Regions from separate parts of the Gellertiella sp. DMC107 genome, predicted to be linked through region 3. Evidence: riboswitches for the same ligand, from Rfam matches in the RefSeq annotation. Region 3 holds a riboswitch; each other region holds the start of a gene.
The links. Region 3 has a riboswitch for cobalamin ahead of bluB (5,6-dimethylbenzimidazole synthase). Riboswitches for the same ligand answer to the same signal wherever they lie in the genome.
Positions count from the first base shown of each region.

Region 1: it holds a riboswitch for cobalamin, as region 3 does, so the genes downstream of both, cobU (bifunctional adenosylcobinamide kinase/adenosylcobinamide-phosphate guanylyltransferase) here and bluB (5,6-dimethylbenzimidazole synthase) in region 3, are expected to answer to the same signal.
Region 2: it holds a riboswitch for cobalamin, as region 3 does, so the genes downstream of both, ACT54B_RS18925 (aromatic ring-hydroxylating oxygenase subunit alpha) here and bluB (5,6-dimethylbenzimidazole synthase) in region 3, are expected to answer to the same signal.

Region 1 is NZ_JBQUZZ010000001.1:149,491-156,898, reverse strand. It holds gene ACT54B_RS00720 (cobyric acid synthase) at 1-1,408, shown strand, start outside; cobalamin riboswitch at 1,475-1,845, shown strand; gene cobU (bifunctional adenosylcobinamide kinase/adenosylcobinamide-phosphate guanylyltransferase) at 2,030-2,554, shown strand; gene cobW (cobalamin biosynthesis protein CobW) at 2,559-3,632, shown strand; gene cobN (cobaltochelatase subunit CobN) at 3,637-7,408, shown strand, end outside.
Region 2 is NZ_JBQUZZ010000006.1:182,901-190,308, reverse strand. It holds gene ACT54B_RS18945 (MipA/OmpV family protein) at 145-954, shown strand; gene ACT54B_RS18940 (TetR/AcrR family transcriptional regulator) at 958-1,605, opposite strand; gene ACT54B_RS18935 (darcynin family protein) at 1,644-1,982, shown strand; gene ACT54B_RS18930 (SDR family oxidoreductase) at 1,994-2,743, shown strand; cobalamin riboswitch at 2,820-3,026, shown strand; gene ACT54B_RS18925 (aromatic ring-hydroxylating oxygenase subunit alpha) at 3,152-4,399, shown strand; gene ACT54B_RS18920 (FAD-binding oxidoreductase) at 4,408-5,517, shown strand; gene ACT54B_RS18915 (hypothetical protein) at 5,520-5,753, shown strand; gene ACT54B_RS18910 (NAD(P)/FAD-dependent oxidoreductase) at 5,793-7,085, opposite strand; gene trxC (thioredoxin TrxC) at 7,273-7,408, shown strand, end outside.
Region 3 is NZ_JBQUZZ010000001.1:25,398-32,805, forward strand. It holds gene ACT54B_RS00105 (hypothetical protein) at 1-646, shown strand, start outside; gene ACT54B_RS00110 (methyl-accepting chemotaxis protein) at 710-2,569, opposite strand; gene ACT54B_RS00115 (phosphatase PAP2 family protein) at 2,782-3,519, opposite strand; gene bluB (5,6-dimethylbenzimidazole synthase) at 3,639-4,325, opposite strand; cobalamin riboswitch at 4,372-4,576, opposite strand; gene ACT54B_RS00125 (NAD+ synthase) at 4,610-6,289, opposite strand; gene ACT54B_RS00130 (LTA synthase family protein) at 6,520-7,408, shown strand, end outside.

The sequences.
Region 1 (7,408 bases), 120 kb from region 3:
GGTGCTGGTTGCCGGGTTGTGCCGCATCGCGTCGAACCGGGGGCTGCGGGTAAAGCCGTTCAAGCCGCAAAACATGTCCAACAATGCGGCGGTGTCCGATGACGGCGGCGAGATCGGCCGGGCGCAATGGCTGCAAGCCTGGGCGGCACGGGTCCCTTCCACGGTGCATATGAATCCGGTTCTGCTGAAGCCGCAATCGGAGACGGGCAGCCAGATCATCCTGCAGGGCAAGGTCTGGGGACAGGCGAAAGGGCGGGATTACCAGCGTCTGAAACCGCAGCTTCTCGGCGCTGTCCTCGAAAGTTTCGAAGGCCTGAAAGACAATGCCGACCTGGTGATCGTGGAAGGGGCAGGCTCCCCGGCGGAGATCAACCTGCGGGCAGGCGATATTGCCAATATGGGTTTTGCGACACGGGCGCAGGTTCCCGTCGTGCTGGTCGGGGATATCGACCGGGGCGGGGTGATTGCCTCGCTGGTCGGTACCCATGCCATCCTGCCGCCCGAGGACCGGGCGATGATCGCCGGTTACCTGATCAACAAGTTCCGGGGCGATGTGACGCTTTTCGACGACGGGTTGAAAGCCATCGAGGGTTTCACGGGCTGGCCCTGTTTCGGCGTCGTTCCCTGGCTGAAGGCGGCGGCCCGGCTGCCGGCAGAGGATTCCGTCGTGCTGGAGCGTCTCGCGCGACCGGAGGGACGGGCGCTGAAGGTGGCCGTTCCGGTCCTCTCGCGCATCGCCAATTTCGACGATCTCGATCCGCTGAAGGCCGAGCCGGAGGTGGATCTCGTCTATGTCCGTCCGGGGGAGGCAATCCCTGCCGATACGGGGCTGGTGGTGCTGCCGGGTTCGAAATCGACCATCGGCGATCTGATGGATCTGCGCGCGCAGGGCTGGGATCGCGATCTGGCCCGGCATGTGAAGCGGGGCGGACGGGTGATCGGCATTTGCGGCGGATATCAGATGCTCGGGCGCGTGGTGCGCGATCCGCTCGGCATCGAAGGCGGCACGACGGAAACGGAGGGTCTTGGCCTGCTCGACGTGGAAACCGAAATGGCCCCGGAAAAGACGGTCCGCAACACGGCCGCCTGGTCGGTCGAGCATGATGTGCCGCTCGAGGGCTACGAGATCCATCTGGGCGTGACGGAGGGGCCGGATTGCGTCCGTCCGGCGATCCGCATCGGCAACCGGGCCGATGGGGCCATCTCGCCGGACGGGCGGGTCATGGGCACCTATCTGCACGGTCTCTTTGGCAATGACGGATACAGGCGGGGCCTGCTGTCCACCTTCGGCATCGAAGGGGACCGGCTCTCCTACCGGGAAGGGGTGGATCGCGCGCTCGACGATCTGGCGGCCGAGCTGGAATCGCTTCTCGATCCACGCTGGCTCGATGGCCTGATGGGCGGTTGAGCCGGTTCCGCCTGCGACATTGCCCGCCGCCCGATGCGATTGACTTGGAACGCCCCCACTCTTATGAAACATCAAGAAACGGATGGTTTCCGCTGCGCCAAGGTCGCAGCGGGAAGAGATAGGGAATGCGCAAGGATGGACCCATTCAGGGCATCCGTATCGCAGCCGACCCCGCGACTGTAGAGCGGCGAGGGGACTTCATCCCGGTTCTGACGGCATTGGCCGGCGGTTCGCATGGTGCGGACGGGCGAAGGCGACAGGGACAGGGAAAAGCCACTGGAGTGGCATGGAAAACAGCCGGGGCCGGACGCCTCTTCTTCTACGAATCGTCCACCTCTTTCCATGCGGATCACTTCGGGAAGGCGAGAAGCACCTGCTGGCACGGCGACGTGCCGGGAACCGCGAGCCAGGAGACCTGCCATTCGTGCCGGGCGAAGAGCCCAGTTCCTGGGGAGGCGTCCCCAATGCCAGCACGGAGGTTGTCATGGCAAGACGAGCGCCCATGCCGGCTATGTGCCGGATGGCGAAGCATGCATGTGTGTCTGGCCTGACAGGGCGGCGCAGCGGTGTTTCCGCCGCGATGCCGGCTTTTGATTCATGCCGTGTGGGAGACTGCAGGCCATGACGGCACAGTCCAAAGGCGCTGTCCTCGTTCTCGGCGGCGCGCGCTCCGGAAAATCCCGATTTGCCGAAAACTATGTGCTGGGCACGGGCCTCAGGCGCCATTACGTGGCGACGGGCCGGGCCTGGGACGACGAGATGCGCGCGCGCATCGACAAGCACCGCGAGGACCGCGGCCCGGACTGGAACACGCTGGAAGAGCCGCTCGATCTCGTCTTCGCGCTCCAGACCATCGATTCCACGGAGAGTGTCATCCTGGTCGATTGCCTGACCCTCTGGGTCACCAACCTGATGATGGAAGAGCGCGACATGGCCTCCGAATTCCGCGCGCTTGCGGAATTCGTGCGGGATGCCCGGGGTCGCATCGTTTTCGTCTCCAACGAGGTCGGTCTGGGCATTGTCCCGGAAAACCGCATGGCCAGAGAATTCCGCGACCATGCGGGCCGCCTGCACCAGTTGATCGCCGACGTGGCGAAGGAAGTCTATTTTGTTGCGGCGGGCCTGCCGCTGAAGATGAAGGGTTGAACCGATGTTCAAGGAAAAGATCCCCGCAACTGTGATCACCGGTTTTCTCGGAGCGGGCAAGACCACGATGATCCGCAACCTGCTGACCGATACCGGCGGCAAGAAGATCGCGCTGATCATCAACGAATTCGGCGATCTCGGCGTCGATGGGGAGGTGCTGAAGGGTTGCGGTGCGGAAAACTGTACCGAGGACGACATCATCGAGCTGACCAATGGCTGCATCTGCTGCACCGTGGCCGACGATTTTGTGCCGACCATGATGAAGCTGCTGGAGCGCGAAAGCCGCCCTGACCATATCGTCATCGAAACCTCCGGCCTTGCGCTGCCGCAGCCGCTGGTTGCCGCCTTCAACTGGCCGGAAATCCGCACGCAGGTGACGGTCGATGGCGTGGTGACCGTGGTGGACAGTGCCGCCGTCGCCGCAGGCCGCTTTGCCGACGATCACGACCGCGTGGATGCCATGCGCGCCGAAGACGAGGGGCTCGACCATGAAAGCCCGCTCGAAGAACTCTTCGAGGACCAGCTGACCTGCGCCGACCTCATCGTTCTCAACAAGACCGACCTTCTGGATGCCGAGGGCCTTGCCACGGTTCGCAGCGAAGTGACCGCCCGCATTGCCCGCAAGCCGACGATGATCGAAGCCCGCAACGGCTCGGTTCCGGCCTCGGTCCTGCTCGGCCTCGGCGTCGGCACGGAAGCCGATATCGAGAACCGCAAGTCGCATCACGAGCTGGAACACGAGGCCCTGCACGAGGACGGCGTCGAGCACCATCACGACCATGATCATGACGAGTTCGAGAGCTTCGTGGCCGAGCTCGGTCCCGTTGCCGATCCGGCGCTCTTCGTGGAGAAGCTGAAGGCGATCATCGCGGAACACGATATCCTCCGCCTCAAGGGCTTTGCCGACGTGCCCGGCAAGCCGATGCGCCTCGTCATCCAGGCGGTCGGCAGCCGCATCGACCATTATTTCGATCGCGCCTGGGCCCCGGGCGAAACCCGCGCCACCCGCCTCGTCGTCATCGGCCTGCATGACGAGATGGACGACGACGCGATCCGCGCGGCGCTGAAGGCGCTCTGATCCCATGCATCTGCTGCTCGCACAAAAGGGAACCATCTCGGACGGGGACGAGGCCATCGATCTCGGCCAGTCGCCGGGTGATATACTGTTCCTGTCGGCAGCGGATACGGAGCTTGCCGCCGTCGCCTCGGCGCAGCGGCAGCTCGACAACGGGTTTACCTTGCGGGTCGCGAGCCTGATTTCGCTGAAGCATCCGATGTCCGTCGATACCTATGTGGAGCGGACGGCGCGGCATGCGAAGCTGATCGTGGTGCGGCCGCTTGGCGGGGCGAGCTATTTCCAGTATGCGCTGGAGGCCTTGCATGCTGCCGCAAACCGATACGGCGCGAAGATTGCGGTCATTCCCGGCGATTCCAAGCCCGATCCGGGGCTGGTGCCCTATTCGAATATCGGTGTCGACGATCTCAACGCACTCTGGTCCTACCTGATCGAGGGCGGTAACGACAATACGCGCGCCTTCCTCACCTATGCCTCGGCCATGCTGTCGGGGGGCGAAAAGCCGGGTCCCGCCGTGCCGCTTGCCAAGGCCGGCATCTGGTGGCCGGGCGAAGGGGTGATCAAGGTCTCCCGCTGGCTGGAAAAGGTGGGTCCCAGCCAGGAGGCGAAGGGCACCGTTGCCATTTCCTTCTACCGCGCGCTCGTCCAGAGCGGCGAGACAAAGCCTGTCGAGGCGATGATCGAGGCGCTGGCGGCGGAGGGGCTGCGCGCACTTCCCGTCTTTGCCTACAGCCTGAAGGATTCCGACTGCATCGGCACGCTGAAGTCGATCTTCGCCAAGGGCGTGCCTGAAGTGGTGATCAACGCCACCGCCTTTGCGGTTTCCGCGCCCGGCGCGAACCGCAAGCCGACCGTTCTGGAATCGCAAGGATCGGTCGTGTTGCAGGCGATCTTCTCCGCTTCGTCCAAAGAAGCATGGGAAGCCTCCGCGCAGGGGCTTTCCGCCCGCGATCTCGGCATGAATGTCTCGCTGCCGGAGGTGGATGGCCGTGTGCTTTCCCGCGCCGTCTCCTTCAAGGCCGCCAAGCGCTTTGACGAGCTGGTCGAGGCCAATATCGTTTCCTCCGAGCCGGACGCCAACCGCATGGCCTGGGTGGCAAGCCTTGCAGCCAACTGGGCGCGGCTCCGCCGCCTGCCGGCCAGGGACCGCCGCGTGGCGATCGTCATGGCCAACTACCCGAACCGCGACGGCCGCCTCGGCAATGGGGTTGGCCTCGATACACCCGCCGGCACCGTGGAGGTGCTGAACGCCATGCGGGAGGCGGGTTATGATGTCTCGGCCTATCCCGACAATGGCGATGCGCTGATCACCTATCTCATGCTGGGGCCGACGAACGGGGTTCCGGCGGGGGCCGTGATCGATAATGTCCAGCAAGCCGCCCCCTCATCCGGTCCTTCGGACCACCTTCTCCCCGCCGGGGAGAAGGGGGAGCAAGGCGCCAGCGTTTCGGCCTCCTCTCCCCAGCGGGGAGAGGTCCCGGCAGGGGGTGAGGGGGATGCAGGCACCCCGTCCCGTGTCATCCGCGAAACGCTTTCCCTGAGTCACTACAAGGGCTTCCTCGCCACTCTTCCCGTTCAGATTCAGGATGAAGTGACGGCCCGCTGGGGCGCGCCGGAGAAGGACCCTTTCTTCATCGACGGCGTGTTCGCGCTGCCGCTTGCCCGCTTCGGCAAGGTGGCGATCGGCATCCAGCCGGCGCGCGGCTACAATATCGATCCGAAGGAAAGCTATCATTCGCCGGACCTCGTGCCGCCGCATGGCTATCTCGCCTTCTATGCCTGGCTTCGCCGGGAATTCGGGGCCGATGCGATCATCCACATGGGCAAGCACGGCAACATGGAATGGCTGCCGGGCAAGTCGCTGGCGCTGTCGGAGACCTGCTATCCGGAAGCCGTCTTCGGGCCGACGCCGCATCTCTATCCCTTCATCGTGAACGATCCGGGCGAGGGCACGCAGGCGAAACGCCGCGCCGCCGCCGTCATCATCGGCCATCTGACCCCGCCGCTGACCCGGGCCGAAAGCTACGGGCCGCTGAAGGATCTCGAAGCGCTGGTGGATGAATATTACGAGGCCTCCGGCGGCGATCCGCGCCGCATCCGGCTGCTGCGCAAGCAGATCCTCGAGCTCGTGCAGGATATCGGCCTCGACCGCGATGCGGGCATCGAAAAGGGCGAGGCGGAAGACAGCGCGCTCCAGAAGCTCGATGCCTATCTTTGCGACCTCAAGGAAATGCAGATCCGCGACGGGCTGCACATTTTCGGCGTCTCGCCGACCGGCCGGATGCTCACCGATCTGACCGTCGCGCTCGCCCGCGTGCCGCGCGGGCTTGGCGAGGGCCGCGACCAGAGCCTGCAGCGGGCGATTGCTTCTGATCTCAAACTTTCCCGTGCCGCCCCCGCATCCGGCCCTTCGGGCCACCTTCTCCCCGGTGGGGAGGAGAGGGAGCGAGACGCCGGCGGCTCAGCCTCCTCTCCCCAGCGGGGAGAGGTCCCGGCAGGGGGGGAGGGGGCAGCGCTTTCAGCTCTCGCTTTCGACCCGCTCGACTGCACCATGTCCGACCCCTGGCACGGTCCGCGGCCCGAAGTTCTGCAAACCATGACCGATGCGCCCTGGCGAACGGCAGGCGACACGGTAGAGCGGATCGAGCTTCTGGCCTCCGCGCTGGTTTCCGGCGAGATCGCCTGCCCGGATGGCTGGACTGCCACCAAGCTTGTGATGCAGGAAATCGACGAACGGCTGCGGCCGGCTGTGCTTGCTTCCGGCAAGGCCGAGATCGAGGGGCTGATGGCGGGTCTCGACGGGCGCTTCGTGCCGCCCGGTGCTTCCGGTGCGCCGACCCGAGGTCGTCCAGACGTGCTGCCCACCGGCCGCAACTTCTATTCCGTCGACAGCCGCGCCGTGCCGACGCCGGCGGCCTACGAACTTGGCAAGAAAAGCGCGGAACTGCTGATCACCCGCTATGTGCAGGATCACGGCGAATGGCCGGTCAGCTTCGGCCTGACCGCCTGGGGCACCTCCAACATGCGCACCGGCGGCGACGATATCGCCCAGGCGCTGGCGTTGATCGGCGTCAAGCCGCTCTGGGACATGACCTCGCGGCGCGTGACCGGCTACGAGATCATTCCGCCCGCCATGCTCCGCCGTCCGCGCGTGGATGTGACACTGCGCATCTCCGGCTTCTTCCGCGACGCCTTCCCGGAACAGATCGCGCTGTTCGACAAGGCCATCCGGGCCGTCGGTCTGCTCGACGAGGACGACGAGGACAATCCGATTGCCGCACGGATGCGCAAGGAGACGGTCCGTCTTGTCGCCGAGGGACTCGATGTGAAGGCGGCGGGCCGTCGGGCCGGCTACCGCGTGTTCGGCTCGAAGCCGGGCGCCTATGGTGCCGGGCTTCAGGCCCTCATTGACGAGAAGGGCTGGGAAAGCCGCGCCGATCTCGCCGAGGCCTATCTGGTCTGGGGTTCCTATGCCTATGGCGCCGACGAGGAAGGGCAGGCCGAGCGCGGGCTCTTCGAGGAACGGCTGAAATCCGTGCAGGCGGTGATCCAGAACCAGGATAATCGCGAGCACGACATTCTCGACAGCGACGATTATTACCAGTTCCAGGGCGGTCTTTCCGCCGCCGTGGAGCAACTGACCGGCGCCCGTCCGACGCTCTACCACAACGACCATTCCCGCCCCGAAAAGCCGGTCATCCGCTCGCTGGAGGAGGAGATCGGCCGCGTGGTGCGCGGGCGCGCCGCAAATCCGAAATGGATCGCGGGTGCCATGCGCC
Region 2 (7,408 bases), on a different contig from region 3:
AGGGGCGGCGAGAAGCACCCGCAAGCTGCGGGCCGGATGGTTTTGCCTGCTGTTCGCTTGGTTAGGGGGTTCTTAATCTTTCTGGTTGAAAAACCACTAAGAATTCCCGTGTTTTTGGTTGAATATCGCGTACAGGGACACTGCATGATGCGGAGCACTTTCCTCCTTTCCTTCCTTCTTCTCTCGACCGTTTCCTTGCAGCAGGCGCTTGCAGGCGATGGCGAGCCCTTCTATGCGGGCGACTGGTCCCTGACGCTCGGCGGTTCCGTGGCCCATGGCCCGGAATTCGACGGCGCAAAGGGACGCAAGCTTCTGTTCGAGCCGATCATTTCGCTGGGCCGGCAGGGACAGACCACCCGCTTCTCGTCCCGCAACGACAGCGCCGGTTTCGGCCTCTTCGAGACGGAAAACGTCAAGGCCGGCATTGCCGGCAAGCTCATCACCGGCCGCCGTGCCGAGGATTCCGACGACCTGAAGGGTCTGCATGACGTGGAAATCGGCGTGGAAGCCGGCGCCTTTGCCGAAGTCTACCCGACCGAAAACATCCGCGCCCGGGCCGAGGTGCGGCAGGGCATCCGCAGCCATGACGGCCAGGTGGTCGATCTCGCCGTCGATGCCTTTGCCGATATCACGCCCGATGTGAGGATTTCCGCCGGTCCCCGCGCCACCTGGGCGTCCAAGGGCTATGGCAAGGTCTATTACGGCGTGAACGCGGCGGAATCGGCGGCCTCCGGTCTCGATCCCTATACGCCCGGCAGCGGCTGGCAGTCGGTGGGTGCGGGCGGTGCCATCACCTGGAAAGCCACCGAAAACGTCGATACGAGCCTCTTTGCCGAATATCGCCGCATGGTCGGCGTCGCGGCAGACAGCAGCCTCGTTCGCCAGAAGGGCTCGGAAGATCAGGTCACCATCGGCGTCTCCGCCACCTATCGTTTCGATTTCTCGCTGCGCTGATCGTCAGCCGCCAAGCCCGAGATAGCCGTAGACGGCACGGCGGATGCGCGCTTCGAGCGATGCGGGATCGGTCTCGCCGTAGAGCCCTGCCGCATCGGCCATCCCCCGGGTCAGCGCCGCCAGATCCCGCGCGGCGGTTGCCGGGTCGGCTATGCCATGGGCGGAGAGCGCCCGGGCGACAGTTTCGGCAATCTCCTGTTTCAGCGCCTGGGTTTCCGCGTCGAGCGGCAGCAGGCTTTCCGCATATTCGAGACTGGCCGCCAGCCGGGGACGGGCGAACTGGTGGTGCAGCGCGGCGCGGATCAGGCCGTCGAGCAACGTCTTCAGATCGGCCGTTCCCGCCTGCTCAGCCTGCCCTTCCAGCAGCACGATCAGTTCCGCGCGCTTGCGCCGGATGAGGGCCGCGAGCAGCGCCTCCTTGCCAGGAAAATACTGGTAGAGGCTGCCGATGCTGATGCCCGCCCGTTCCGCCACCAGATTGGTGTTGAGGGCCGATAGCCCGCCGCCCTCCAGAATGCGAGCCGCCGCTTCCAGGATGATCTCGACGGTCGCGGCAGACCGTGCCTGACGCGGATGTTTGCGGGCTTCGATGGGCTTTGCGGTGCGGGACATGGAATGCGAGTTGGAAATGTGAGCAATTGCTCGCACCATAGATCCGTTCCACCCATCCCGCAACCGGAGCGTCGTCCATGGATCCGCTGAAGCCCCGCCTTTCCGTTTTCGTCTGTCTGAGGGCGTTGCCGTCCTGGCTGCGCCTGCCACGGCCCGAGCGGGAGCGGATCGCGACGGCAGCGCTCTTGCCGGCGCTTGAGGGGCGGAGCGTGACCCTGCGCCATTTCGATGCGGAGGCCTTTTCCGCGGATTGTTCCGACATCGTGCTCTTCGAGGCGGAAGATGCGGTTCAATTCAATGGCGTGATGGAGGCGCTGCGCGATTCGCCGCTCTTTGCCGAGCCCTTCTTCGACCTGATCCGGATCATTCCGGCCATCGAGGACGGCTTCCGCCACTATGAGCGGAGTGGGGTGTGAAGGGGGTGGCCATGCGGATCGAGGGACAGAGGGTACTCGTCACCGGCGGCACCGCCGGAATAGGCCGGGACATCGCGTTGCAACTCGCGGCGCGGGGTGCGCGGGTGATCATCACCGGGCGGAACCGGGTCGCCGCCGAGTCGGTAATCGCGGCGGCGGGAGGGGCAATGGCCTTCATCGAGGCCGATCTCGCCGACCGGGAAGGACAGGAACGGCTGGTGGCCGAGGTCATGGCGCGCCATCCCGATCTGTCGATCCTCGTCAACAATGCGGGCGTGCAGGTGAACATGCCGGCGACGGGCCTTGGCGATGCGGGCCTGATGGCGGCCTTCCGCGCCGAAATCGAGCTCAATCTGGACGCGCCCATCGCGCTCGCCTTCGGTCTGATGCCCTTGCTGGCCCGGCAGCCGCGCGCGGCCATCGTCAATATGTCCTCGGGCCTTGCGCTGGCCCCGAAGCGGACCGCGCCGGTCTATTGCGCGACGAAGGCGGGGCTCAGCGCCTTCAGCCGCGCGCTGCGCTACCGCTGCGAGGATGCGGCGCCCCATGTGACCGTGCATGACGTGATCATGGCTTTCGTCGAGACGGGCATGACAGCGGGGCGCGGGCGGAACAAGATGCACCCTGCCGAGGCAGCCCGCGCGGTGATTGCGGGCCTCGAACGGGGAAAGCCGGAGATCGTCGTGGGAAAGGCCCGGCTTCTCGCCGCAATCAGCCGCCTGTCGCCGGCTCTTGCCCGTCGCATCCTGCGCGATGGCTGACCGCCTCCGTCCACAGGCCTGTTTCGATGAGGCTTGCAGATGTCGCATTCAGCCATGTGGTCGCGAATGAAATATGGTGTCTTGGGGACATCGAGGTGCCCGAAGGTTTTGACGAGCCGGAGGGACAATTGGGAAGCCGGTGACAACCCGGCGCTGCCCCCGCAACGGTAGCAGAACTGAACGGCGTCGAAAGACCACTGGGCGAAGGCCCGGGAAGGTGACGCAAGGTCCCCTCGGGGGACGGTTCTGGAGCCCGGAAACCAGCCTCGATGCGCTGAACTCGACTGATCGCGGTGGGCGAGCAGGAGGCGAATGGACATGCGGCCCCTCCGGCTGAGGGTGCGCCTGCGCCTGTCCATGCGTTTCCGGATCATCCGCCCGGCCGTCCCCGACCCATAAGGACCGACCATGGACATCCGTTCCGACATGCTTTCCCGGCTCCAGGCCCGCAAGCCCGGCTTTACCCTCGACCAGCCCTTCTATATCGATCCGGCCTATTTCCAGCAGGATCTGAACGAGATCTGGTACAAGGACTGGCTGTTCATCGGGCATGATTGCGAGCTGCCGAAGCCGGGCAATTTCATGACGGTGCAGGTCGGCGCCTATCCTGTGGTCCTCGTTCGCGACAATGACGGCGGCATCCGCGCCTTCCACAATTCCTGCCGCCATCGCGGCTCGCGGGTCTGCACCGAGCATCGCGGTTCGGCGGCCAAGCTCGTCTGCCCCTATCACCAGTGGACCTACGATCTCGACGGTTCGCTGCAATATGCCCGCCACATGGGCGAGAGCTTCGACAAGTCCACCTATGGCCTGAAGCCCGTCGCCTGCGAGCTCGCCGGCGGCTACATCTTCATCTCGCTCGCCGAGAAGCCGATGGATTTCGCCCCCTTCCGGGCTACCATGGAGCCCTATTTCCTGCCGCACCGGCTGCGCGATGCCAAGGTGGCTTACGAAAGCACTATCATCGAAAAGGGCAACTGGAAGCTCGTCTGGGAAAACAACCGCGAATGCTATCACTGCGCCGGCAACCATCCGGAACTCTGCAAGACCTATCCGGAAGCCCCGACCGCGACCGGCGTCAACGGTGCGGCGGATGATCCTGAAATCGTCGAGCACTGGGAAAAATGCGAGGCGCTCGGCCTGCCGAGCCGCTTTGCCATCGACCAGCGCGGCCAGTTCCGCACCGCCCGTATTCCGCTGCTGCGCGATGCGGTGAGCTACACCATGTCCGGCCGCAAGGCGGTGCAGATGCGGCTTTCCGACGACATCAACCAGGACCGCCTCGGCACGCTCCTGCTCTTCCACTACCCGACCACCTGGAACCACATTCTCTCCGACCATGCGGTGACCTTCCGCGTGCTGCCGATCAGCGCCACGGAAACTGCTGTCACCACCAAGTGGCTGGTGCACAAGGATGCGGTGGAAGGCATCGATTACCGGCTGGACGATCTCATCCATGTCTGGACCGAGACCAACGACCAGGACCGCCGGATCGTCGAGGAAAATGCCTTCGGCATCCAGTCGCCCGCCTATCAGCCCGGCCCCTATTCGGAAGCGCATGAGGGCGGCGTGGAGCAGTTCGTCGACTGGTATTCCCGCTTCATGCAGGAGCGTCTCGGCGGCAAGGCTCCGGCCTCGCTGCGCTCGGTCGCCTGAGGCCCGCCATGACGATGAAACCCTTCCTCGGGGAGGTGCCGCCGGCACTTCCCCTCGACGCGACCAGCCCCTGGAATGCCGCCCGGCAGATGCTCGTCTGCACGGCGGTCACCGACGAGGCGCCCGATGTGAAGACCTTCACCTTCGGCGTCGAGGGCGGCGGCTGGTTCAAATACATGCCGGGCCAGTTCATCACGGTGGAGCTTCGGGCGAAGGGCGGCGATCTCCATCGCACCTACACCATCTCCTCCACGCCCTCGCGGCCCTATGCGCTGTCGATCACCATCAAGGCGCAGCCCGGCAGCATCGGCACCCGCTGGATGTTCGATCATGTGGTGCCGGGTTCGCGCATCCGCGCCTATGGCCCGAACGGCCATTTCACGCTGGCGCGCAATCCGGCGGAGAAATACCTGTTCATTTCGGCCGGCTCCGGCATCACCCCCATGATGTCCATGCTGCGCTGGCTTTCCGATACCGCGCCTGCGACCGATGTGGTCTTCCTGAATTCGGCGCGCCGGCCGGAGGAAATCATATTCCGCGAGGAGCTGGAGCTGCTCGCCAAGCGCATGCCCAATCTCTCGCTCGGTTTCCTGCCGGAAGGCCGCTCCGTCGCCTCGCCCTGGGCGGGGCTGATGGGCCGCATCGACCGGCACAAGCTCGCCATGCTGGTTCCCGATTTCATGGGCCGCGAAATCTTCTGCTGCGGGCCGGATCCCTTCATGAAGGCGGTGAGCTCCATCGTCCGGCACGAGGGCTTCGACATGGGCCACTATCACCAGGAAAGCTTCGGCGCGACCTCGATCACCGGCAGCGTCGAGCGGCAGGCCCAGGCCAAGGCCGAGGGCGGCGCGGTGGACGGGCTCTCCGTCACCTTCCTCGGTGCCAATGACACGGCCCCCGCCAAGCCCGGCCAGACCATTCTCGAAACCGCGCGCAGCATCGGCGTGCGCATCCCGGCGGCCTGCGAAAGCGGCATTTGCGGCACCTGCAAGGTGCTGAAGCGGGAAGGGGAGGTGGACATGCACCATAATGGCGGCATCAGCCAGCAGGAGATCGATGCAGGTTACATCCTCGCCTGCTGCTCGCGCCCGCTCACCTCAGTCGAAGTGGAGGCCTGACCATGCACACGCACACCGGCACATCGTCCACCCTCACCGCCGAAGACCGCTTCTTCGCCTGGCTGCTCGCGCTTGGCGATCCCTGCAACATGGCGGAAGCCGCGAAGCGGGAAATCGACCGCATCGACCGGGACCGGGCAACGGATAGCGAAAGCCAGCGCCTGAAGGCTTTTCTGCTGCAGGCGGCCGCCTTCCAGCCGGTCGCCCCGCGCGGGCGGCGCCGGCATCTTCACTGAGAAGGCCGCGCCGGGCCATCCGGCGCGGTGAGGCAGGTCTCAGACAGGCTGGTCGAGCGTGATCGATTTCAGCTTGTCGATGCCGAGGGCCTGCAGCGCGAGCTTCTCGTAGAAGGGCTCCGACTTGCCGAGCTTCACCTTGTAGAGGAAGTATTTCTCGAAGCCGACCTTGGCGGCATGGACCCATTTGCCGGACGAGGACCAGTTGACGTTGCGCGGCGGGATCTGCGGCTGCGCCACGAAGGCAATGCCCCCGTCACCGAAATCGGCCAGGCAGACCGCATTCCAGGTGCCCTGCGCATTGGCCGTCTTGCCCTCGAGCCGGCGGGCGATGTTGTGGGCTGTCGCCGTCACCATGCTTTCGATCATGAAGCCGGTTTTCGGCACGCCGACCGGCACGGGCGTCTTGCCCATCGGCGGAATGGCGACACCGACGCCGACCGCGAAGATATCGGGATAGGTCGGGTTCTGCTGGTGCTTGTCGACCAGCACGAAACCGCGCGGATTGACGAGACCCTCGATGTCACGCACGGCCGCGACGCCCCTGAAGGCGGGCAGCATCATGGTGAAGACGGAGGGGATCTCGTGCACGGCCTTGACGCTGCCGTCCTCGTTGATTTCCTCGGCGGTCACGCCCTTCTCGTCGAAAGCCTTCACCCGGGCATTGGTGATCCACTTGATGTGGTGGTTGCGCAGCTCGCTTTCGAGCAGACCCTTGGTATCGCCCACGCCGTCGAGACCGAGATGGCCGATATAGGGCTCGGAAGTCACGAAGGTCATCGGCACCCGGTCGCGTACCTTGGCGTCGCGCAGCGCCTTGTCGAGGATGAAGGCGAATTCATAGGCCGGGCCGAAACAGGAGGCGCCCTGCACCGCGCCGATCACGACAGGGCCGGGATTGGCGACGAGCTTGCGGAAGGCATCCCGCGTCATCAGCGCATGGTCGATATGGCAGACCGACTGGGTGTGGGCCTGCGGCCCGAAGCCGGGAATTTCGTCGAAGGCCAGTTCCGGGCCGGTCGACAGCACCAGATAATCATAGGACAGGCTGCTGCCATCCATGAGCGTGATGCGCTTTTCGGCCGGATGCACCCGCTCTGCGCCTTCGGGGCGAAGCGTGATGTTGCGGCGCGCGCAGGCGGCCGAAAGTTCCACCTCGATATCCTCCCGATCCCGCCAGCCGACGGCCACCCAGGGGTTGGAGGGGACGAAGGAATAGGTCGTGCCCTTGCTGACCAGCGTAATCTTCACATCCGCCGGAACCTGGTCCCGGAGTTCGTAGGCCATGATCGTGCCGCCAAGGCCCGCTCCCAAAACGACGATTTCAGTCATGCGCGTCTCCTCCAAAAAAGCTATTTACATACAAACATACGTAGATACAGAAATCAATTGATTATTGGATGACATTGTTACATCATGGACGAAAGGCGAAGGCCTGCCGGCACAAAAGCCCGCCGCCGCGGGTCCAAGGTCGGCCTTAGACCCCTTCGCGACAGAGAGACGGAGGTTCCGAAACGCCATGTCCCGTATCGTTCCCTGCCCCGCCTGCGGCCAGATGAACCGACTTGCGGAGGGCCGAACCGCTGCAGGCGCGCACTGCCCGGCCTGCAAGGCCGTGCTTTTCGACGGCAAGCCGCTCACCCTTCACCGCGCCA
Region 3 (7,408 bases):
CAATCAACATGCCTGTTCGGGCCTGGGCGAGGAACTGGCATCCGTGCGCGCCCAGAAGGAGCAACTGTCTTCGCTGCAACCCATTCTGAGCCAGACCATCGATGACGGCTCGGGTCTGAGTGCCGCGATCCTCAAGGAAATCAAGCGCGCCGGTTGCGATATCCGCGGCACGCAGCAGGATGTGGAGATTATCGGCACCGGCTCGCTTGGCAATGCGGCGCCGGAAATGCTGGATGCGCGCCCGGTCGCCTGGGGGCCGGACGAAGGCTCGACGTCCGAAGAGCAACAGGACCTTGCCACCGTGCTCGGCGACGATGCCGAAAGCGACTATGGCACGCCGGAAGCCTATGGAATGATCGAAATCCGCCCGAGCGACTCCGAAGAGATCGAGTCAGGCAAGATGGCCTCCGTCACGCTGCCAAAGCTGGAAGGGCAGGATTTTCTGAGCCGGCAGGGTTCGGTGGACATCCTGAGGACAAAGCCGTCCGCACCCGCGCAGAATGCCGGAAAACCGGAAGCGTCTCTGCCGGAGCGGGATTATAACCCCAACGATCCGAAGATCCGCAAGGTCGGCCCGGCATTTCTTGCCGAGAAGGAACAAGGCATTGAGCTTGGGGCGTCTGCGCCGGCCACCGCCCTTCGCTGATCGTCCCGGAATGCACGAAAGCCGCCCTCGATGGGGCGGCTTCCCGTATGTCTGCAGCCTGGATCAGGCGACCCGGCGCAATGGCCGGTCATCCACCTGAAACTGGTTGACCTGGGTATAGAGCGTGCCTGCCCCTTCGGCCAGACGCTGGACGGTGGTGTTCGATTCCACGACCATGCCGGCATTGTGCTGGGTAAACTCGTCCATCTGGCTCATCGCCGCATTGATCTCGTGGAGACCCGTGGCCTGCTCCCGGGCGGATTTGATGATCGCGCTGATATCAGCGTGGATATTGGTCACCTGTTCCTGGATCATTTTCAGGATGTCGCCCGTCTCGTTGACGAGGTTGACGCCCGAGTCGACCGCCTCTTCGGAGCGGGAGATCAGCGATTTGATCTCCTTTGCCGCATTGGCGGAGCGCTGGGCAAGCTCGCGCACCTCCTGGGCGACCACGGCAAACCCCTTGCCGGCCTCGCCTGCCCGCGCCGCCTCGACGCCAGCATTGAGCGCCAGAAGATTGGTCTGGAAAGCGATCTCGTCGATCACCCCGATGATCTGGCTGATCTGGCGGGCGCTTTCCTCGATCCGCCCCATGGCGGCGATGGCCTTCTGCACGACCGCATCGGATTCATGCGCCTGGCGGTTCGCCACCTCGACCTTCTGGCCGGCATCTTCCGCACGCCCGGCCGTATCCCGGACATTGATGGTGATCTGGTTCAGCGCGGCGGCGGTCTCCTCCAGCGCGGCAGCCTGTTGTTCGGTCCGGCTGGCGAGCTGGCTCGCGGAGCTGCTGATGACGCTGCTGTCGCTTTGCAGGTCATGGGCCACGGCGATGATGCCATGCATGGCCAGCTGCAGCCGCTCGGCCGACTGGTTGAAGAAGGAGCGCAGGCGGTCATAATCGCCGGCGAAAGGCTCCTGAATGCGGATGGCGAGCTGGCCGGCCGCAAGCTTGCCCAGCGCATCCCCCAGACGATCGACGACCGTCTTGGTTCGCGCGAAATCCTCGGCCCGTTCCGCCTCTGCCGCCATGCGGGTGGCGCGGGCCGCATCGCGCAGGTCCGCCTCTTCCCGCTCGGCGCGCTGCTTGGCCACGAGATTGTCGCGGAACCGCTGGAAGGCGCGGGCGAGATCGCCGATCTCGTCCTTCCGGTCTGCCCCGCCGAGCTCCACCGCCGTGTTGCCCTCGGCAAGGCGATTCATCGCATCGGTGGCGCGCACCAGCGGCTGCATCAGCCGCCGGGAGACGAAGATGCTCAGCGCCAGGCCACAAGCCGCGAGCACCGCAGCCATGGCAATCATCGCCTGCACCAGCGCCGTCGCCTCGGCTTCCAGTGCGGCCTTGCTCTCCGCCGCCTGCTGCTCGAGCCGGTCCACATAGCTCTTGACGATGCTGCCGGTCGCGTCGATTTCTTCCTGGAGCGCATCCGCCACCTTGTCGAATGCCGGCATCTGCTTGTTTCCGGCTTCCGGTCCGCCAGCCACATAGGTCTTGGCCATCTCGATGCCAGTCGCGTGGAAGCCCGCGTAACGTTCCGAAAGCGCGTCCAGCGTCGTGACGAGATCGGAAAGGCCAGCCGTTTCGGCAAGCGCCTTCAGGCGGGCGACCTTTTCCGACAGGCTCTTGGCCGATTGCGCGGCAAGATCGAGACCGTCATCCAACCCGTCCTTGCCCTGCGTTGCAGACATATCGGTCAGCGATTCCTGGGTGCTGACGATATCCAGCTCGATCCGCAGCTTCAGCTCGGTGATCTCCCGGGCCAGGTCCTGCGCTTGTTCCTGCGCCAGAGCGATGTCCATGCTGCGCTGCAATTGCCGCGCTGACAATGTGTCCGAAATGGCAAGCACACCGGTGCTGAGGCAGATAAGGCTGATGATGGCAGCAGGCACGAGCCTGCCCAATCGAAAACGATCGAAGATCATTCGAGGAACCTTGAATTCGGAAGATGAAGGGGGGGCGGTGCCTCTCAGGGCGCTCGGCAAACATCATGTTCCGGCAAGATTGCCGTCCGGTTGGCAACAACTATTTGCCGATAAATTTTAATAGTGCCTTAAGCCTAACGGCCATTTAAATCGTTTTGTTGACCAAAGACATTTATTTTAGCGGCATCTTCTATTATAAATTGCTATTTTCATTATGCGCCACTATTGATTGTGTTTCGATGCGGGAAGCTCAGAACCTGCAGCCGCCACAGCAGGCTGGTGAGGGTGAGGACGACGCCCCAGGCGATGACGACATCGGAGAGAAAATGCGCTCCGAAGGCCACGCGGCTGAGCGAGACGGTGACCGCGAAGGGCGCAATCGCCGCATAGGCCATGGGCCGGCGACCAGCCGGCAGCAGCAGCGGCAGGGACAGAAGGGCCGCCGCCGAAGCGCTCTCCCCCGAAATGAACGAGCAGTTGTCCAGACAGGCGCGGGAGAGATCCCAGGGAAGCGAAAAGGCAGAATCGCCCCCGAAACCCAGCGTCTCGCGCGGCCGTGCCCGGCCGAAGCCGTCCTTGATCACCCGCGTCAGAAGCCCTGGCCCCAGCCCCATGACACAGAGAAGAAACAGACAATGGCCCGGTGGGGGCATGAGAGCGGCCAGACGAGACCGTCGGCCGACCGACCGGACCAGCAGCGCGGCAAACGCACAGAGCACGCAGACGTGCGGCAAGACGAGGTTGATGTTGCGCAGCAGCGTCAAGAGCGGATCGGCAGCCAGGAAAAATCCGGTCCTCTCCGCATAAAACAGCGCGCTGACAGCCAGATCCACCTCTGGAAACAGCCGAAAGAACAGACTGGCCAACACCGTGGCCGCGAAAAAGCCGGCGGCAGGCCATGCCGCCACGGCACGCCCTTCGCCGGGCAGTGCAGGAACACTGACCGTCATCCCCTGATCCCGTAAATGGAGACGCCCCCAATGCGCCTTCACAGGGGAGGATAACGAACGGCCATGACGGTTTGGCTACGGTCCTGTGACAGCTCTGTCCGGCGCGCGCCGAGGGGAGACTATCCGCCCCAGGTTTCCTCAAAGACCAGATCCTCCAGCGGCAACCGCTGCCGCCAGCCTTTCACCGCCAGTTCCGGCTCGCTGTAGAGCTGGTCCACATAGCCCGCGCAAAGCCAGGCGACGATTTCCACATGGTCGGGGATGGAAAAGATCTCCCGCACGTCGCGGTCGTGAAAAATGCTCACCCAGCCGATGCCAACCCCTTCCGCCCGGGCCGCGAGCCAGAGATTCTGCACCGCGCAGACGGTGGAATAGACATCCATGCGCGGATTGTGGGTCCGGCCCAGCACCACCTGGCCGCCCCGCGTGGGATCGCAGGTCACACAGATGCTGAGCGGCGCCTTGAGGATGCCTTCGAGCTTCAGCGCGCGATACTGGTCGCGGCGTTCGCCGGTAAACATCAGCGCCGCCTCCTCGTTCGCCCGGCAGAAGGCCTCGTGCACCCGGCGGCGCTTTTCCTCGGAACGGACGAGCAGGAAATTCCAGGGCTGCATGAAGCCCACGCTCGGTGCGGCATGCGCCGCCTTCAACAGGCGTTCCACCACATCGTCAGGCAGAGGGTCGGGCAAAAACTGGTCGCGCACGTCCCGCCGCGTTTCGATGGCGCGATAAAGGGCGGCTTTTTCATCCGGTGTGAACGGTTCGGCATGCACCAGCGCATCGCGGTGCGATTTCGTCGCAAGCATCGTTCGATCCCCAACAATGCAGACACCGCTGCCGCCGTCCGCGCGGCATCGGCTATGGCATCAGGCCGGTCTTCTGACTGGGCATCATCCGCCCGCTGCACGCCTTCCCGGTTTCCCAGTGGCGCGGCCTTCCGGTCAGGAAAGCCGTCTGCAACGACGTCCGCCTTACAGCGTTGGGCACGTTCCGGTTTTTCACCGGATTCCCGATTATCCGCCGGAAACCCGGCGGCACCTGAATATCCTGCTTATGACAAGGCGCCGGCCCTTTGGCAAGGCGCCCCCGCCTACCGGTCGCGGAACCGGTTGGTGATCGGATAGCGCCGGTCGCGTCCGAAATTCTTGCGGGTGATCTTCACGCCCGGCGCCGACTGCCGGCGCTTGTATTCGGCGATATAGAGCAGATGCTCGATCCGGTGCACCGTCGCCACGTCGTGACCGCGCGCCACGATATCCTCCACCGACATTTCCGCCTCGACGAGACATTCGAGAATATCGTCGAGGACCGGATAGGGCGGCAGCGAATCCTGGTCGGTCTGGTTCGGCCGAAGCTCTGCCGAAGGTGCCTTGTCCAGAATGTTTTTCGGGATCACCTCGCCCCCCGGCCCGAGCGCGCCCGGCGGCACATGGCTGTTGCGCCAGGCAGAAAGCGCATAGACCTGCATCTTGTACAGGTCCTTGATCGGGTTGAAGCCACCGTTCATGTCGCCATAGAGCGTGCAATAGCCCACCGACATTTCCGACTTGTTCCCGGTCGTGACGACCATCGAACCGAACTTGTTGGAAATGGCCATCAGAATGGTGCCGCGCGCCCGGCTCTGGAGGTTTTCCTCCGTAATGCCCTCTTCCGTCCCCTCGAAAACCTCCGACAGCGCGGAGAGAAACCCGGCGACCGGCTCCTCGATCGGCACCACCTCGTAACGGCAGCCCAGCGCCTTGGCACAGGCCTCCGCGTCCGTCAGCGAATCGGAGGAGGTGTAGCGATAGGGCAGCATCACGCAGCGCACCCGCTCCTCGCCCAGCGCATCCACCGCAATGGCCGCGCAGATCGCGCTGTCGATGCCGCCGGAGAGGCCAAGCACCACATTGCGGAAGCCGTTCTTGTTCACGTAATCCCGGAAGCCGATCATGCAGGCCCGATAATCGGCCTCTTGCGTATCGGGCAGATTGGCCCGGCCGCCGTCGCGGCAGACCCAGCTTTCGCCCTCCCGCTTCCAGGTGGAAACGGACAGGGTCTCCTCGAACTGGCTCATCTGGAAAGCCATGGACTTGTCGACGTTGAAGGCAAAGCTCGCGCCGTCGAAGACCAGTTCGTCCTGTCCGCCGAGCTGGTTCGCATAGATCATCGGCAGGCCGAGTTCGATCACATGCTTCAGCACGATCTGGTGGCGGATATCCATCTTGTTGCGATAATAGGGCGAGCCGTTCGGCACCAGCAGGAGCTCCGCGCCGCTTTCCGCCAGCGTCTCGCAGACGCCGAGTTCACCCCAGATATCCTCGCAGACCGGGATGCCGAGACGCACGCCCCGGAAATTCACCGGCCCCGGCATCGCGCCGGCGCGGAACACGCGCTTTTCGTCGAACTCGCCGTAATTGGGCAGATCCACCTTGTCACGGATGGCGAGGACCCGGCCGCCGTCCAGCACCGCGACGGAATTGTAGCGGCCCGCCTCGTCCTGGCGGGGAAAGCCGATGATGACCCCCGGCCCGCCATCGGCGGTTTCCGCGGCAAAGGCGTCGATCGCCTCCCGGCAGGCGCGGATGAAGGCAGGCTTCAGAACCAGGTCTTCCGGCGGATAGCCCGCCACGAACAGTTCGGTGAGCAGCAGGAGATGGGCTCCCTGCCGTGCCGCATCGGCGCGGGCTTCCCGCGCCTTCGCCATATTGCCCTTGATGTCACCGACCGTCGGGTTGAACTGGCCGACGGCGATGCGGATTGTATCGGTAATGTCAGGTGCCTGGGTCATGAGGAGTGATGTAGCGCGCCCTGCCCGCGCCTGCAATCCGCCGCATCCGCTTTTGGCCCGCACTATCGCCGGAGCGCCACAGGACCGGATAATTCCGGGGACAGATTTACCAAGGCGGACGGTTCATCTGTCATTCATGACGGATGTGTGACAGTGAAATGAACCTTTCCTGACAGGTGCCGGAGACTCCGCAATTGTATAACGACACCAAGGCCGCCCCGCTGAAGTCCTTGCCGTGGCTGCATGCAGCCGACGCGGATTATTCGCGCCTGTATGCCCGCGTCCTGCGTGGCCTGTCCTACCTGTTGCTGTCCTTCCTGATCGTGCTGACGATCGAGCTGGTCTCCCGCTCGAATTATGCTGATCTGATGGACTTCTTCACCTCCACCTCGCGCCCCGGCTGGACCACGGTCGGTGTGGTGCTGTTGGTGCTGCTGGCCATCGACGCGCTGCTCGGGCGCTGGTTCCTGTCGATCCTCATCGCCGCGCCGATCCTCATCCTTCCGGCCTTCATTTCGGGCCAGAAGCGGCTCTATCTCTCCGATCCGCTCTACCCGACGGACCTCGCCTTCGGCCGCCAGATTCTCGAACTCATGCCGGCCATGGTCAAGGATCGGCCCGTGGCCGCGACGCTGGTGGCAGCGGGCCTCGTGCTCGGCATCATCGGCGCCGTGTTCGGCTTCCGCTATGCCTGGCGCACGTTCCCCCGGATGACCGGCAAGCGCCGCATCGCGCAGATCGCGATTGCCGCACCGCTGCTGATGTCCTTCGCCTCGCTGATGGATTACTCCACCTTCTCCTATCTCCGCGACCGTCTTCAGGTCATTCCGATGATGTGGGACCAGAAGGAAAACTATCGCCACAACGGCTTCCTGATGGCGTTTGCCTTCAACCTGCCCATGGCCAACGTGAAAGCGCCGGCCGGCTATTCGCATGACTCCATCACCGCCATCGAGCCGCCGGTCACGGCGGTGACGGCCGGCAAGCAGGAACGGCCCGACGTCATCATGCTGATGAGCGAGAGCCTGTGGGATGCCACGCGCCTCTCCAACGTCAAGCTCAATCCGGACCCCATGCCCTTCATGCGCAGCAATCTGGCGGGCCATGTCTTCTCGCCGG